DNA from 3 places in the Bacillus cihuensis genome. Region 3 is predicted to be linked to each of the others. Evidence: riboswitches for the same ligand, from Rfam matches in the RefSeq annotation. Region 3 holds a riboswitch; each other region holds the start of a gene.
What was found. A riboswitch is a leader RNA that binds a small molecule or an ion and turns the genes downstream of it on or off. The one in region 3 is predicted to bind lysine.
Positions count from the first base shown of each region.

Region 1: it holds a riboswitch for lysine, as region 3 does, so the genes downstream of both, V179_RS0114795 (aspartate kinase) here and V179_RS0102380 (ABC transporter substrate-binding protein) in region 3, are expected to answer to the same signal.
Region 2: it holds a riboswitch for lysine, as region 3 does, so the genes downstream of both, V179_RS0123695 (amino acid permease) here and V179_RS0102380 (ABC transporter substrate-binding protein) in region 3, are expected to answer to the same signal.

Region 1 is NZ_KI632495.1:1,875,984-1,880,874, forward strand. It holds gene V179_RS0114785 (succinate dehydrogenase cytochrome b558 subunit) at 1-380, opposite strand, end outside; gene V179_RS0114790 (YslB family protein) at 738-1,193, shown strand; gene V179_RS0114795 (aspartate kinase) at 1,258-2,490, opposite strand; lysine riboswitch at 2,586-2,763, opposite strand; gene uvrC (excinuclease ABC subunit UvrC) at 2,828-4,600, opposite strand; gene trxA (thioredoxin) at 4,791-4,891, opposite strand, start outside.
Region 2 is NZ_KI632498.1:388,036-392,926, reverse strand. It holds gene V179_RS0123715 (hypothetical protein) at 1-43, shown strand, start outside; gene V179_RS0123710 (spore coat protein) at 125-403, shown strand; gene V179_RS0123705 (YusU family protein) at 717-971, opposite strand; gene V179_RS0123700 (FtsW/RodA/SpoVE family cell cycle protein) at 1,032-2,216, opposite strand; lysine riboswitch at 2,477-2,655, shown strand; gene V179_RS0123695 (amino acid permease) at 2,960-4,402, shown strand; gene V179_RS0123685 (YhcN/YlaJ family sporulation lipoprotein) at 4,725-4,891, opposite strand, start outside.
Region 3 is NZ_AYSD01000010.1:535,500-540,390, forward strand. It holds gene V179_RS0102370 (formate/nitrite transporter family protein) at 1-690, shown strand, start outside; gene V179_RS0102375 (M20/M25/M40 family metallo-hydrolase) at 888-2,537, opposite strand; lysine riboswitch at 2,719-2,902, shown strand; gene V179_RS0102380 (ABC transporter substrate-binding protein) at 3,020-3,817, shown strand; gene V179_RS0102385 (amino acid ABC transporter permease) at 3,863-4,546, shown strand; gene V179_RS0102390 (amino acid ABC transporter ATP-binding protein) at 4,543-4,891, shown strand, end outside.

The sequences.
Region 1 (4,891 bases), on a different contig from region 3:
ACTTCAGCGCCAAGTGCCGCTTGAATTCTTGTTGTATACACATGCCAAATAAGAAAGATTAACGTTATAATTCCTGATGCCCTCTGTAAAAAGAACATCCAGTTACGGAAAAAACTAAATCTCCCTAAATTGTTTTTAGCTGTAAAGGCGATGTAAATCCCATAAACAGCATGGAAAATCAACGGTAAATAAATGACAACAAATTCTACGACAATCTTGATCGGCGTGAATTCAATTAAGTGAACCGCTGCATTGAAGGTGTCCGCTCCTTTTGTTGCCATATAGTTGACTGTTAAATGAAAGATTAAAAACAGTCCAATCGGAACTACCCCAAGAAGTGAATGAAGCCTACGATTCCCAAACTCTCGATTTTGCGCCACAAAGTGCCCCCCCTTAATTTGTGAAAACTCTCGCAAAGATAAATTCAATTCTCCCTTACCCCTGCATTTACTAAATGTATGAAACTATTTAACAATCCTCTGACATGTCCATTTTACCCCTGTCTGATAATTGCGTCAAGAAAACGGATACAAGATTTCTTTTTTTAAAATAGAATTATTTTACTAGTCTAAAGCGAATTAAATTAGTAACTAAAAATAGTATGTTACCTTATTCCCTTAAGAAAAATCCCAGAAAACGTCATTTATCCAACAATTTAATTTAGGATTTTGCTATAAAAAATTAATGCTTCAATTCTTAAAACGTATATAATAGTTGTATAGAAAGTGGGGAATACGATGGAAAAAGATGCTCAGGCTCTACAAGAAATATCTGACAATACTGAAATGAATATCCCGATTTTTGGCTATGAATTAATTAGAGAAATATTATTAAATGATATTTTAGGCAAAGATTCTCCCCATGTTCTATATTGGGCTGGAAAACAGTTGGCAAGGAAATTTCCGCTTCACAACATAGATGAAATCATTGACTTTTTCTCTAGTGCCGGCTGGGGGGACTTGACATTTGTCAAACAATCTAAAGATGAACTTGAAATGGCATTAACCGGTATAATGGTTGAAAGACGGTTTAAATTGAACACGGAGTGTCACTTTCAACTAGAGACTGGATTTCTCGCTGAACAAATCAGCCTCCAAAAAAAGTTCACAGCAGAAGGCGCTGAAGAATCGAAACGGCGTGCTGGAAGAGTGACGATATTGGTAAAATTAGATTTAAAAGACCCGATTGAGTAGATAAGAAGAAAAGAGGATCGTTAGGCCATGCTTTGCATAGGTTTAACGATCCTCTACTCATTTTTTACGCTCTAACTACTACTCTTTCATCAAGCTGAAATTTGACATGCAATGTCTCAACAGCCCGCACCATCTCTTTGTCTGGGATGACTGTAGAAACTTTGATTTCAGAAGTACTAACCATTTTCACTTGGATGCCTGCATCGGCAAGAATCGCAAACATTTCCGCCGCAACTCCTGGATTAGAAACCATTCCAGAACCGACGATACTCACTTTCGCTAAATCACTTTCCGTTTCGATTCTTTCAAACTGTAATTCTTTTTTATTGCTTTCTAAAACATTTAACACTTCACTTACGTCTTTTGTTTTAATGGAGAATGTTAAATTCGTCGTACCTGTATCTGTTATGCTTTGGATAATGATGTCTACATTTAAGTGCTGCTTTGCAAGTGTTGTGAAAATGGTAGATAATGAAGTTAACCTTCCAGTCAGTCCAAAAATGCTTACCCTTGTAATACTGTCTTCAAATGCGATCCCTCTAACAATTAAATTCTCTTCCATCGTGACTTCCTCCTCAATGATTGTTCCTTGTTCTTGTTCTATGCTTGATCGTACGACTAGTGGTATTCCATAATTTTTCGCAAATTCTACGGCTCGTGGGTGAAGGACGCCCGCCCCAAGGTTCGCTAATTCAAGCATTTCATCATAAGAGATCGATTGTAATTTCCTAGCTGATTTTACATAACGAGGATCTGTTGTGAACACACCAGTTACATCTGTATAGATATCACAGCGATCTGCTTTTAAAGCTGCAGCTAGTGCAACAGCGGTCGTATCGGAACCACCGCGACCTAATGTCATAATTTCACCGATCGCATCAATTCCTTGGAAGCCCGCTACGACTACGATTTTCCCGGCCGATAGCTGTTCTTGAACCCGGTTCGTATCAATATCCAATATTCGTGCATTCCCATGAATCGATTCAGCTTTAATCCCAGCTTGCCAGCCCGTATAAGAAATGGCATCATACCCCTGTTCAAGTAAAGCCATCGTAAGAAATGAAATCGTTACTTGTTCTCCTGTTGATAACAGCATATCCATTTCCCGTTTGCTCGGAGTACTGCTGATTTCATTCGCCATCGTTACGAGCTCATCAGTCGTTTTACCCATTGCCGACACAACGACAACAACCTCATTCCCCAAAGCTGCTTCTTCAATGACACGCGTTGCTATATGTTTGATTTTTTCAATATTTCCTACTGATGTACCGCCAAATTTCTGTACGATTAATCCCACTTTGTTACACCCTTTCCAGCTGTTTTTTCCCAACAAAAAAAGCAATGAGAATTATCTCATTGCTGTGGTAACGTATCCTAGACATACGAATATCACAGTGAGATAGCCCTCCAGAACAAAATCGCTCTGACAATCTGCCATTTATTCAATGTCAGACCAGCTAATCAAGCTATGAGACTTGATTGCTTCGGCGACTTCCCCTTTCAAGACTTTTCACAGAAGCTCATCCTTCTCCAAGTCTTTACTAATGAAACTCGCACCTCTATCAACACTTTAAATAGTTAAAGGTCATATAAAATTATCTGTAGTATAGCACACCCAATTTCGAACAGCAAGATTATTCTTGCAATTTCTTCACAAGCTCCTCAGCAACAGGTCGTGGAATACCTGCTGCTTGTACTTCTTCTACCGTTGCTTCTCGCATTTTCTTTACCGAGCCAAAATGCTTCAAAAGTTGTTTTTTTCGTTTCTCGCCGATGCCATCAATCTCATCAAGCATAGATTGAAAAGCATTTTTCCCACGCAGTTGACGGTGAAAACTGATGGCAAACCGATGCACTTCATCTTGAATCCGTTGCAACAGATAAAATTCCTGACTTCTATGGTCAAGCGGAACAATCTCAAGTGGATTGCCAATCATCAGTTCAGATGTTCGGTGCTTCTCATCTTTTACTAAACCTGAGAGCGGAATATCTAGACCGAGTTCATTTTCCAGAATATCTCTCACCGCTTCAACATGTCCTTTACCACCATCAATTATGATTAAATCTGGTAGCGGCAGTCCTTCTTTTAATACTCTTGAATAGCGGCGGCGAACTACCTCACGCATCGACTCGTAATCATCGGGGCCTTTAACCGTTTTAATCTTGTATTTACGGTATTCCTTTTTTTCAGGCTTGCCATCAATAAAAACGACAAGCGCAGAAACAGGATCCGTACCTTGAATATTTGAATTATCGAACGCTTCGATTCTGTGTGGTGTATAAACACCTAGTTTTTGACCTAGCGTCTCTACTGCTTTAATCGTGCGCTCCTCATCCCGATCAATCAAAGCGAATTTTTCCAAAAGCGCAATGCTCGCATTTTTATTAGCAAGTTTAAGCAGCTCTCTCTTTTGACCAATTTTTGGATTAATAATTTTAACTTGTAATAATTGCTCAGCTAATTGTAAGTCGACTGTTTCAGGCAGAAAAATTTCTTTTGGCTTGAAATGATTTGCCTTTGAATAAAATTGCCCTAAATAGGTTAACAATTCTTGATCGGGTTCATCATAAATCGGAAATAACGAGACATCACGTTCAATCAATTTACCTTGACGAACAAAGAATACTTGGACACACATCCAGCCTTTATCATATGCATAGCCAAACACATCACGGTCGGTATAGTCATTGGACATCATTTTTTGCTTTTCCATCGTCACTTCTATATGGGCAATTTTATCTCGATATTCTTTAGCTCGTTCAAAATCTAGTGCTTCAGCTGCCTCATGCATTTGAACAGACAACTCATTTTTAATTTCTTTATAACCGCCATTTAAAAATCGTGTAATTTCATTCATCATCGTTTTGTATTCTTCCTGTGGCACCTCTTTCACACACGGTGCGAGACATTGGCCAAGGTGATAGTATAAGCACACACGATCAGGCAATGTATTACATTTTCTAAGCGGATATATTCGGTCAAGGAGCTTTTTCGTTTCATTAGCCGCAATGACATTCGGATAAGGACCGAAATATTTACCTTGATCTTTTTTCACTTTTCTTGTGATAATTAAGCGCGGATGACGTTCATTCGTCAGTTTGATGAACGGATACGTTTTATCGTCCTTCAACATGATATTATATTTTGGGTCATGTTTTTTGATTAAGTTTAATTCCAATATAAGCGCTTCGATATCTGATGATGTGACAATATATTCGAAGTCTTCAATTTCATTGACGAGTCTTAGCGTTTTGCCGTCATGGGTGCCGGTAAAATACGATCGAACCCGATTTTTCAGCACTTTTGCTTTGCCGACATATATAATGGTTCCCTGGCGATCTTTCATCAAGTAACAGCCGGGCTGATCAGGAAGCAGGGCAAGCTTGTCCTTCATTCTCTGATTCATGTCAAACCTCCCAACCAATCAATCTGTATAAAGTGAAACTTCAATCAGTGGGGCTTTTCTTCTTCCCACTGATTGGTAGTCCCGTTCTAGTGTCGCTAATTTCTCCGTTCCACTTCGATAAAGCGGGATAAAAATATATAAAAGAAAAAACTCCAAGCCATAGACTTGAAGTTTCTTAATGATAAAAGAATTACACGTGTTTCGCAAGAAGTTCTGATAATGCTTCTTTCGGTTGGAATCCAACCACTTTGTCAACAACTTCTCCATCTTTTAACACGATCAAAGTCGGGA
Region 2 (4,891 bases), on a different contig from region 3:
TGCACATCTTAATCCTGCTCAGCAAAATCAACAGTTCCAATAATCATGATGAAAGGAGATATACAATTTGCCCAATCAAAGTAAAGTGCAAAACCCTGAATCACCTATTCCAAAAACACCACAAATGAATGAACGTGACTTCGTAAATGATATGCTGAGTACAGAAAAATATTTAAAAAGTTCTTATGGAGTAGCATTAAATGAATTGAGCAATCAAACTATGTACCAGGATATTCAATCCATCTATACCGAAGTGGAAACAGCTCAAAGGGAACTTTATTACTTAATGTTTGAAAAAGGCTGGTATGCCCTGGAACAAGAAGACACGCAAAAAATCGGCCAAGCCTTTCAACAATTTAGCGGCTATAAAACGCAATTTCCTTATGGCCCTGGAATACAATAAAGTGAATCTCAATCAGTAGAGGGTTTGTTCATCGCCCACTGATTGTGTCGTCAAATCATATGCTTGCGTTTCGTTAAAGCGAGGCGACTGATGTAGGAACGTCTCCTAAGATTGCTCACATTTTGTGAGCAATGGGCGCCATTCCATCCTGTGATAATCCGACAAGCTTAGGATGGAATATGGCGTGGCGTAGATTGCCACAGAGTATTACAGCTTATGACAGACGGGTTAGCATCTTCAACTAGATTAGGCAGTTATCCTCCGCCTAAACCTTGTAGGTGCTGGTGCTGCCCCTTAATATAAAAGGAGAAGGCTAAGCCTTCTCCTTTTGTTCTCGATAATCATCGTTAAGTTTTTTTATTTCTTGAATCAGCTTAATCATATCTTGTTTTGCTTCTGGATAGGTGGCATTCCAATGTTTAGCAAGAGCAGGCATCGATTTAGCAATATACGAATAAAGTGCCCAGTATCGTACTTTTTCCTGAAGTTCAGGATCATTTTCACCAGTAAGAAGTTCCGTATATTTCTCAATTAAACCATCAAATTGCTCAGTAAATTGATTGTTCATATCAACACTCCTTTGCAAGTGATTTTTTTAAGAACCTACAAGTTAGCATTTGTGCTTTACTTATTTATCCGTAGAAAACATATATTTCTTATAATGATATCTAATACTAAAAATTAGACCCATCGCCATCATATTTCCCATCAGTGAACTCCCACCATAACTAATGAAGGGAAGCGGAATACCAGTAATCGGCAAAACACCAATAGTCATGCCAATGTTTTGAAATACGTGGAACGTAATCATACTAATTACCCCTACACAAATATACGTATAGAAGTTATTCTTCGTGTCCATCCCTGATTTCGTAATATGATAAATCAGCAAGAAGAACAAACTAACAACAATACTTGACCCAAAGAATCCGAATTCTTCCCCAATCACACTAAAGATGAAATCAGAATGGCTTTCTGGCAAGTACACTTCTCTGGCACCGATGCCACCTTCTAATGCTTTTCCTGTCGTTTGCCCTGATCCAATAGCAAGCAGTGATTTCGTTAATTGATATCCTGTTGAACTGGCGTAATTATAAGGGTCTAACCAGGAATAAATCCGTCCAAATTGATATTGCTTGACCCCTAAATATTTTTCTAAAATATCAGGATGCCAGAGAACAAAATATAATATTGTTCCAGCGACTACTGTACCGCCTGCAAAAATAGGTGTTAATATCTTCCACGAAACACCTGAAACAAAAATCACTCCAACTAAAATTGCAATTAATACAAGAGAAGTTCCTAAGTCAGGCTGCAACATAACTAGCATAATTGGTGCCATCGTTACTAGACCTAATTTCAACAACAGCCAGAAATCCGTTGAAAGCGTCTTAATTGGATTTCTTTCATGATGAGCGGACGCTACATTGGCAAGCGCTATGATCAAAAACGTCTTCATGAATTCGGAAGGCTGAATCGAACCTACATGTTTAATGACGAACCAACTCTTGGCCCCATTTATGTTAGGAGCTAACGTATCTGGGGCTATCACTAGCAAAAAAAGTAAAAAAAGTCCAAATCCATATAAATACCAAGTTATTTTCTTTAATTGATCTGAATCAATGGTAATAATAGCTGCAACAATACCTACACCAACCGCGTACCAAAATACTTGTTGTATCAAAAAGTTATTTACATATTGTCCAGATGTCTGTGCACTGTATATCGCAATACAGCTCGTAATAAATAGCAGAAATAGTATAAATGCTAATGTATAATCAATTCTGGATGAAAGTTTATTTTTTGATTCCATATTACTCTCCCCTAAGAAGGATTAAGGGAACTATGTTCAGTTGCATTTTGCGAAAATAATCCCTTTCTTACATCTATCCATTATACTGTATACCTACAAAATCACAACTATATCGTTTGTTGGATATCATCACCATATAATCAAAAATGGGCACCTATCCTATTTTGTTAAATGATAACTTACTTTTCAAAATTAAACATTGCTTATACTCTAGAAATACATTATACTACTATCATATTTAATTAAATATTCCCATTCACCGATGGGGTAGAGGCTGCAGCTTATAATAGTAAAGCGGACGAGATTCAATGAAATTCATGACTCCGTTTGAAAGGATAAGTTGCCGAAGTTTAGATAGATCATTGACTATCCAGGCTGGCGATGTTTCCGAATAGGAACATCACTGTCACGTTTATCAACGTGGAGAGCTATCTTCGGAAGGATTTAACGGACTTAAACAGCCGTCGATCTTTTTCGACTGCTGTTTTTTTATTTGCTCTTTAAAACTATTTAACCTTCCAAACAAAACCTGTATGACATGATAACAAAATGCCATCATTTACCATTTAGGATTAATCATATTCCACGCTACATTCATCTAATCCTAAATGGTGGCGGTGCGGAGCCGGATTTCGAGGTACTTTCTATACTAAAATTAGTATATGCGCTAAGCAGTTTGGCTATATTAGAAGGTTGCGGAACACTATCCCCGTGTCCTTCATACAAAAGGAGTGTATAAAATATTGGCGAATTCACCAGCTAACCCAACTCAATTAAAAAGGAGTCTTAAAGCACGCCACCTGATGATGATTTCTCTTGGAGGATCGATCGGTACAGGGATATTTTTAGCAAGTGGCGGCGCTATTCATACAGCAGGACCAGGAGGAGCACTGCTCGCCTATGCAGCTGTAGGGATCATGGTTTATTTCTTAATGACCAGTCTTGCCGAAATGGCGGCTTACATGCCAGTAGCTGGGTCATTCAAAGTGTATGCAACGAATTTTGTTGACCCAGCATTTGGTTTTGCCATCGGCTGGAACTATTGGTATAACTGGGCAATTACGATTGCAGCAGAGCTTGCTGCCGTTGTATTGATTATGAAATTTTGGTTCCCAGAAAGCCCTTCAATTATGTGGAGCGCACTTGCACTTGTGATTATGTTTGGCTTCAACTACCTGTCTGTTAAAGGCTTTGGTGAAGCAGAGTTTTGGTTTGCCCTTATTAAAGTTGTAACGGTCATTATCTTTATTATTACTGGATTTTTAATGATTTTCGGTATTATGGGTGGAGAATCTGTTGGCTTTACTAACTTCACAATCGAGGACGCACCGTTTAATGGCGGATTCTTCGCTATTCTCGGTATCTTCATGGCAGCTGGTTTTTCTTTTCAAGGTACAGAATTACTCGGAGTAGCTGCAGGAGAAAGTGAAGAGCCAGAAAAAAATATTCCAAAAGCCATTAGCACTGTATTTTGGCGGATCCTTCTGTTTTACATTTTATCTATTTTTGTCATCGGGATGATTCTTCCTTATACAGATGAACGATTATTAAGTGATGCGGTTTCCGTAAGTCCATTTACACTTGTATTTGAACGGGCAGGATTTGCCTTTGCTGCATCTGTCATGAATGCCATTATCTTAACATCTGTATTATCCGCAGGTAACTCAGGCATGTATGCCTCTACTCGTATGCTTTGGGATTTAGCACGCGATGGTAAAGCACCGAAATTCTTAGGTAAATTGGATAAAAGAGGCGTGCCAGTCAATGCCTTAATTGCAACTACTTTAGTTGGATCGCTTGCCTTCTTAACCACTTTCTTCGGAGATGGTGCAGTTTATATGTGGTTATTAAATGCTTCCGGTATGGCTGGTTTCGTTACATGGCTCGGTATTGCCATTAGTCATTACCGATTCCGTAAAGCTTATATTGCTCAAGGAAATGACGTTAAAAATCTTCCTTATCGGGCAAAATGGTTCCCATTAGGACCATTATTAGCACTATTTCTATGTATTTTCATTATATTAGGGCAAAACTATCAAGCCTTTACAGGAGGCGGGATCGATTGGAATGGAGTATTTGTTTCTTATATCGGTTTACCTCTTTTCTTAATCGTTTGGCTTGTCTATAAAGTTAAATACAAAACAAAATTAATTCCTTTAAAAGACTGTGATTTTGAAAGGGAATAAATAAAAAAGCAAGGTCAGACTCCACATGAGAGTCTGACCTTTTTTTAGGATAGCCTGTTCTAATAAATTGGCTCTGATAAACTTGCCTGTTGATTGCAACGAGAGGCGTTCGCTTTCCGCGGGCGGGTCCGGGAGCCTTCTCAGCGCTGCGCGACTGTGAGGTCTCCCTTTGATTCACTTTTCCCGTTGGAGTCCACACCTTCTGCTCCAATCAACATAATGTCAAAATCAACAATGAGCTTTAACATAGCCAATAAATTATGGTAAGGAATCTAATATGCTTTCCTCACGTAATCCGGAGATCAAAGCTATCCCCCTACAGTTAATGTGCAGACGGAAAAACTCGTTTCACTGTTTCAGTGAATTCATTGGCAAAACCAGAAATAGGATGGCCATTTCTTACATCATTCGAATAGCCTTGCATCCGATCAATAAAGTCAGGATTCGAGGACACGTACACATTTTCAATTGATGGATCAGCTGCTCTCA
Region 3 (4,891 bases):
TTTCTTGCCTATATTCGAGTAACTGGAACCATGCCTCATGAATGGGGAAGTTTAGTCACTTTTATAGGAGCAGCTGTTTTCCCAGTCGGATTAGTATTGATCTTATTAGGGGGAGGAGAATTGATTACTGGAAACATGATGACATTGAGTATCGCTTACTTTGCAAAAAAAGTTACATTATTTCAGTTAATACGTAATTGGTTCCTAATTGCATTATTTAATCTGTTGGGCGCATTGTTTGTTGCCTATTTTTTTGGGCATTTTGTCGGTCTAACAGAGGGAGCCTTTTTAGAAAAGACCGTCTCAACTGCGCAAGCGAAAGTGAAAGATCCATTTTGGGTCGCTTTTGTTTCAGGAATAGGGTGTAACTGGCTTGTAGCTATGGCAGTATGGTTATGTTATGGAGCGAAGGATTTCTTTGGAAAAATTTTAGCGATTTGGATCCCAATCACGACTTTTGTTTTAATAGGATTTCAACACGTGGTTGCTAACATGTTTATTATCTCAGCTGCTATCTTTTCAGGAAATCTATCATGGGTTGAACTATTATTGAATATGATTCCAGTATTTTTAGGAAATGCTGTTGGCGGAGCAATCTTTGTAAGTTTCTTATATTTTCTCGTATATAAAAAAGGTGATGTTAAAATGGAAGGACGTTCTGTTGAAGAAGACAGGAGAAAAATTGGGTAATTTTATTGTGATACACCTAAATAATTTCAAATCATAAAAAAATCGTTGATGACATATGAGGTTAAAAATATAAGAAGGGGGTACGTCAAGAGGGTCTATTCTCGCACTCTCTAAAATAGTACGTAGTGTTTCATACACTTATCTTTTAGATGTTGCGGGATCTGACCCTTTACTTTTGGTACCCTCTTCTACGTAAGTTACTTTAGTAGATTTTGAATAACATAATTTGTTAAGTTGGGAACGATTTCAAGAGAATATGTCATTTCCATTCTCTCCAGTTTTTTATGCGCATCTACCCCATATGGTCCTATATTAATTACAGGTACATTTAATTTGCGTATGTCTTGATAATTCACGTAGTGTTTTGTACCCCAACAAGGGTTATTTTTAGAAACGGCATTAATTCCTTCTTCATCATCACTTAGAGCAACAAAACTCATATCAGAAATGTATGGGAAGAAGTTTCTCGTTACAATTGGGTATGGATATTTAGGTTGTACCATCTCCACAGCTTGGTCTAATGCATCAATTAATAATTGTTCATCATCAGTTTTCCCTGTCAATTCAACCCTAGGAGAATATAGAGAGGAGTAAAATAAGATGATTGCAGGATCTTTATCTTTCATCCATTTCCAAGCTTCTTCAACCACTCTAGCGGCAAACATACGATTATCTAGTTCAGTGTTTGATAATAGATTTTTTTTGAACGCATTCATATGTGTCACAAATTTTTCGCCATTCTCCTGAATCAATAATTGCTCGATTTCCTCGTAAGTAAAAACTCTTGGTTGCCAATGAATCGGCATATAGGGCTCTTTGCTTATCGCACAGTATTGCTTAAATCTTTCTTCAAATAAAGAAAGGGAATTGCTAAAGGCAATCATTGCTTGTTCCTTCAGCTTTGAAAGGACCTCTTTAGGTGACCATGAATGGATAAAAAAATTATAATAGACATAGGCAGATAATGCAGTTTGAACAGTATAAGACGGTTTTAAGTCCATTTGTTTTAATGAAACCGGCGGAACGGTTGTTTCACCGTAAGCTTCGTTACAAAGTTCAGGATTATAATTAATTTGCTTTGTCAGCTCAGCAGCAATAAAGTTAGGATCCAGTCCCTCGAAGCAGGAGCCTACATGGGTTTCTGCACCGGTAATAAAGAAGGATGGCAAAAGCTTTCCGACTGTCCCTTTATAAATATAACGGTTTTCGTCGCCCTCATATCGAGCTGAAACAAAATCTGCATTTATCGCTGCCGTATAATGAAATCCATGTTCTTCTTTCCAGCTATTTAAAGTTTTTAACGCTGAAAGTATGCCGTGCGAGCTATCCTCCTCGTCACATTCTGCAAGGAAGATCATGTTTCCATCTAATTGTTCAGGATGCTCTGAATAGTATTTTAAGAGGTATAGATTACTTGCTACTCCGCTTTTCATATCAAGGACACCACGTCCGAATAACCAATCACCTGAGTCTAAATGATTTTTAGCTGCAGCAGGAAGGTTCTCATTTTTTAGAGTGTTCATTAGTTCATCTGGGTTACACGCTTGTTGCTTGAGTTGATTAAAATCATCAATGCCAACGGTATCCATATGTCCCATTAGAATAACAGTTCTGTTACTACTTCCTTTTGTCCCTTTTACAAAGGCTAGTACATTATACCTTTCATGTTCATCATCAATGGTTTGTTCCAAATGAATTTGAGAAGGATTAAGAGAAAAATATGGAAAAGAAGAGACCCATTTAAATAATGATTGGGCAATCGCTTTTTCGCCATTTGTATTTACAATACTTTCAATCTGAACAAGTTGTTTTGTAAAAGCTAATACTTCCTCTCTGCATGTCAACATAGGTTTGTCTCCTTTTTACTAGAGTGTTATTGTAAAAATGTATAACACTGGATAAATAAACGTCAAGTATTATCGAAATACTTCGATTTTTCCAACTTTTTGTTGTTTTATACGACGTCGTTATATATAATATAAATTATCTGAATAAAACAAATATTTATCCCTCATCTTTTAGAGTTTTAGATGAGGTAGAGGTCGCTATTTATATTAGTATCCTATTGGAGATTCTGTGAAATCTATGAAAATAGGAAAAAGGATAAATTGCCGAAGCTTCTGAAATCACTGTGTTCAGAATTGCTGGGGCTGCACTCGAATAGGGACAGCACTGTCACAATATGAAAAAATTGTGGAGAACTATCTTTACTAATGCTTATGAATGAGGGTGTGCAAGCGCTGTCATATCCTGAAGACAGCGTTTTCATTTTGTTGATGGACTTTGATTGATTTAGCAGTGTCTATTTTAAAAAAGGGGGTACTATTAAATGAAAAAAATGATGATTCTCATAGCGGCATCCATGCTAATTCTTTTGTCAGCATGCGGAAGCAAACAGGAAAGTGGAACAGAAAAGACGGGGAAGGCTGAAAATACGGAGATGGGGCTAGTTAAAGAGGGGAACTTAACCTTTTCCATGACGGGGATATATCCACCATTAAATTTTAAAAAAGATGGAAAATTAACTGGGTTTGATGTAGAAATTGGAACGGAAATTGCCAAAAGAATGGGACTGGAAGCGAATCCTGTAACCAATCCATGGGAAACGATTATTCAAGGTTTAAAAGCGAAAAAATACGATGCCATCATTGGGAGTATGACAGCTACACCAGAGCGTGATAAGCAGGTTGACTTTACAGAGCCGTACTATTTATCTGGGGCTCAAATTTTTGTAGCTGAAGGTAGCACGATTCAATCGAAGGATGATCTAAAAGGGAAAACAATTGGTGTTATTCAAGCAAGTACATGGAAGGATCTGGCGGATGAACTATCTGATAAGGTAAAGGGATATCCAGTTGATACAAATGCTCTTCAAGATTTGGAGTTAGGTCGTCTTGACGCTGTGATAACAGATAAAATTGTTGGCTTAAATGCTCAAAAGGAAAAAGGGTTAAAAATTAAACCAGTTGGCGAATTGCTAAATGAGGATCGAGTAAGTGTTGCAGTTAATGAAGGAAACACTGAGCTTAAAGAAAAAATTAACGAAGCGATTCAATCAATGGTCGACGATGGAACGTATGAAGAAATTAGTATGAAATGGTTTAATAGAAATATTTTGGAAAAGTAAAGTCTGGCAATACACTTTTTTTCTAAGGAGGCTGATTGAGAAATCATGGATTTTTTGCATAATATTATTGGCATCCTGAATGAACATGGAATTGCTTTTTTAAAGGCTACATGGATTACAATATCAATCACCGGTGTTTCGCTATTCTTTGGAACAATTATTGGCATCGTCTTTGCAGGGTTTAAAATTTCGTCCATTAAATTCTTAAATAGAATTTCTGATATTTATGTTGGAATCATTCGGGGAACACCGTTGATTGTTCAGATCATGTTTCTTTATTACGGAATAGCTAGTATTGTAACTTTGGATAGTTTTACGGCTGGAGCATTAGCATTAGGCATACATACAGGTGCCTATATTTCGGAAATCTTTAGAGGGGCAGTGCAGTCCATTGATCGCGGTCAAATGGAGGCAGCCAGATCGTTAGGAATGTCCTATTCACTGTCGATGAGAAGAATTATTTTTCCGCAGGCTTTCAAAAGGTCCATTCCGCCACTTGCCAATCAGTTCATAATTAGCTTAAAGGATTCATCCCTTGTTGCTTACATATCTGTTATTGACTTGTACAATACAGCTCTTAGTGTACAAGGCGAAAACTATATGCCGTTTGAAACTTATTTTGTAGTAGGCCTCTATTATTTAGTAATCGTCCTTATTTTTACATGGTTTACAAATCGTTTAGAGAAAAAAATGGATGTAAGTAAACCGAAGGAGGTTCGTATTGCGTGATAGAGATTACTAATCTTTCAAAATCTTTTGGTCCTCTTAACGTATTAAAGAGTATTGACTTGAAAATAAAAGAACAAGAAGTTGTCGTACTAATCGGTGCTAGCGGATCGGGTAAAAGTACATTGCTTCGCTGTTTAAACTTTTTGGAAGTAGCTGAGAACGGTGAGATTAGCATTGATTCAGAAAAAGTTATCCCACAGAAAACGAACTTGAATAAAGTAAGAGAAAAAGTGGGTATGGTGTTTCAACATTTCAATTTATTCCCTCATAAAACTGTTTTAGAAAATATTATCGAAGCCCCTATCTTTGTAAGAGGAGAAAACAAAGAAGAGGCGAGGGAAAAAG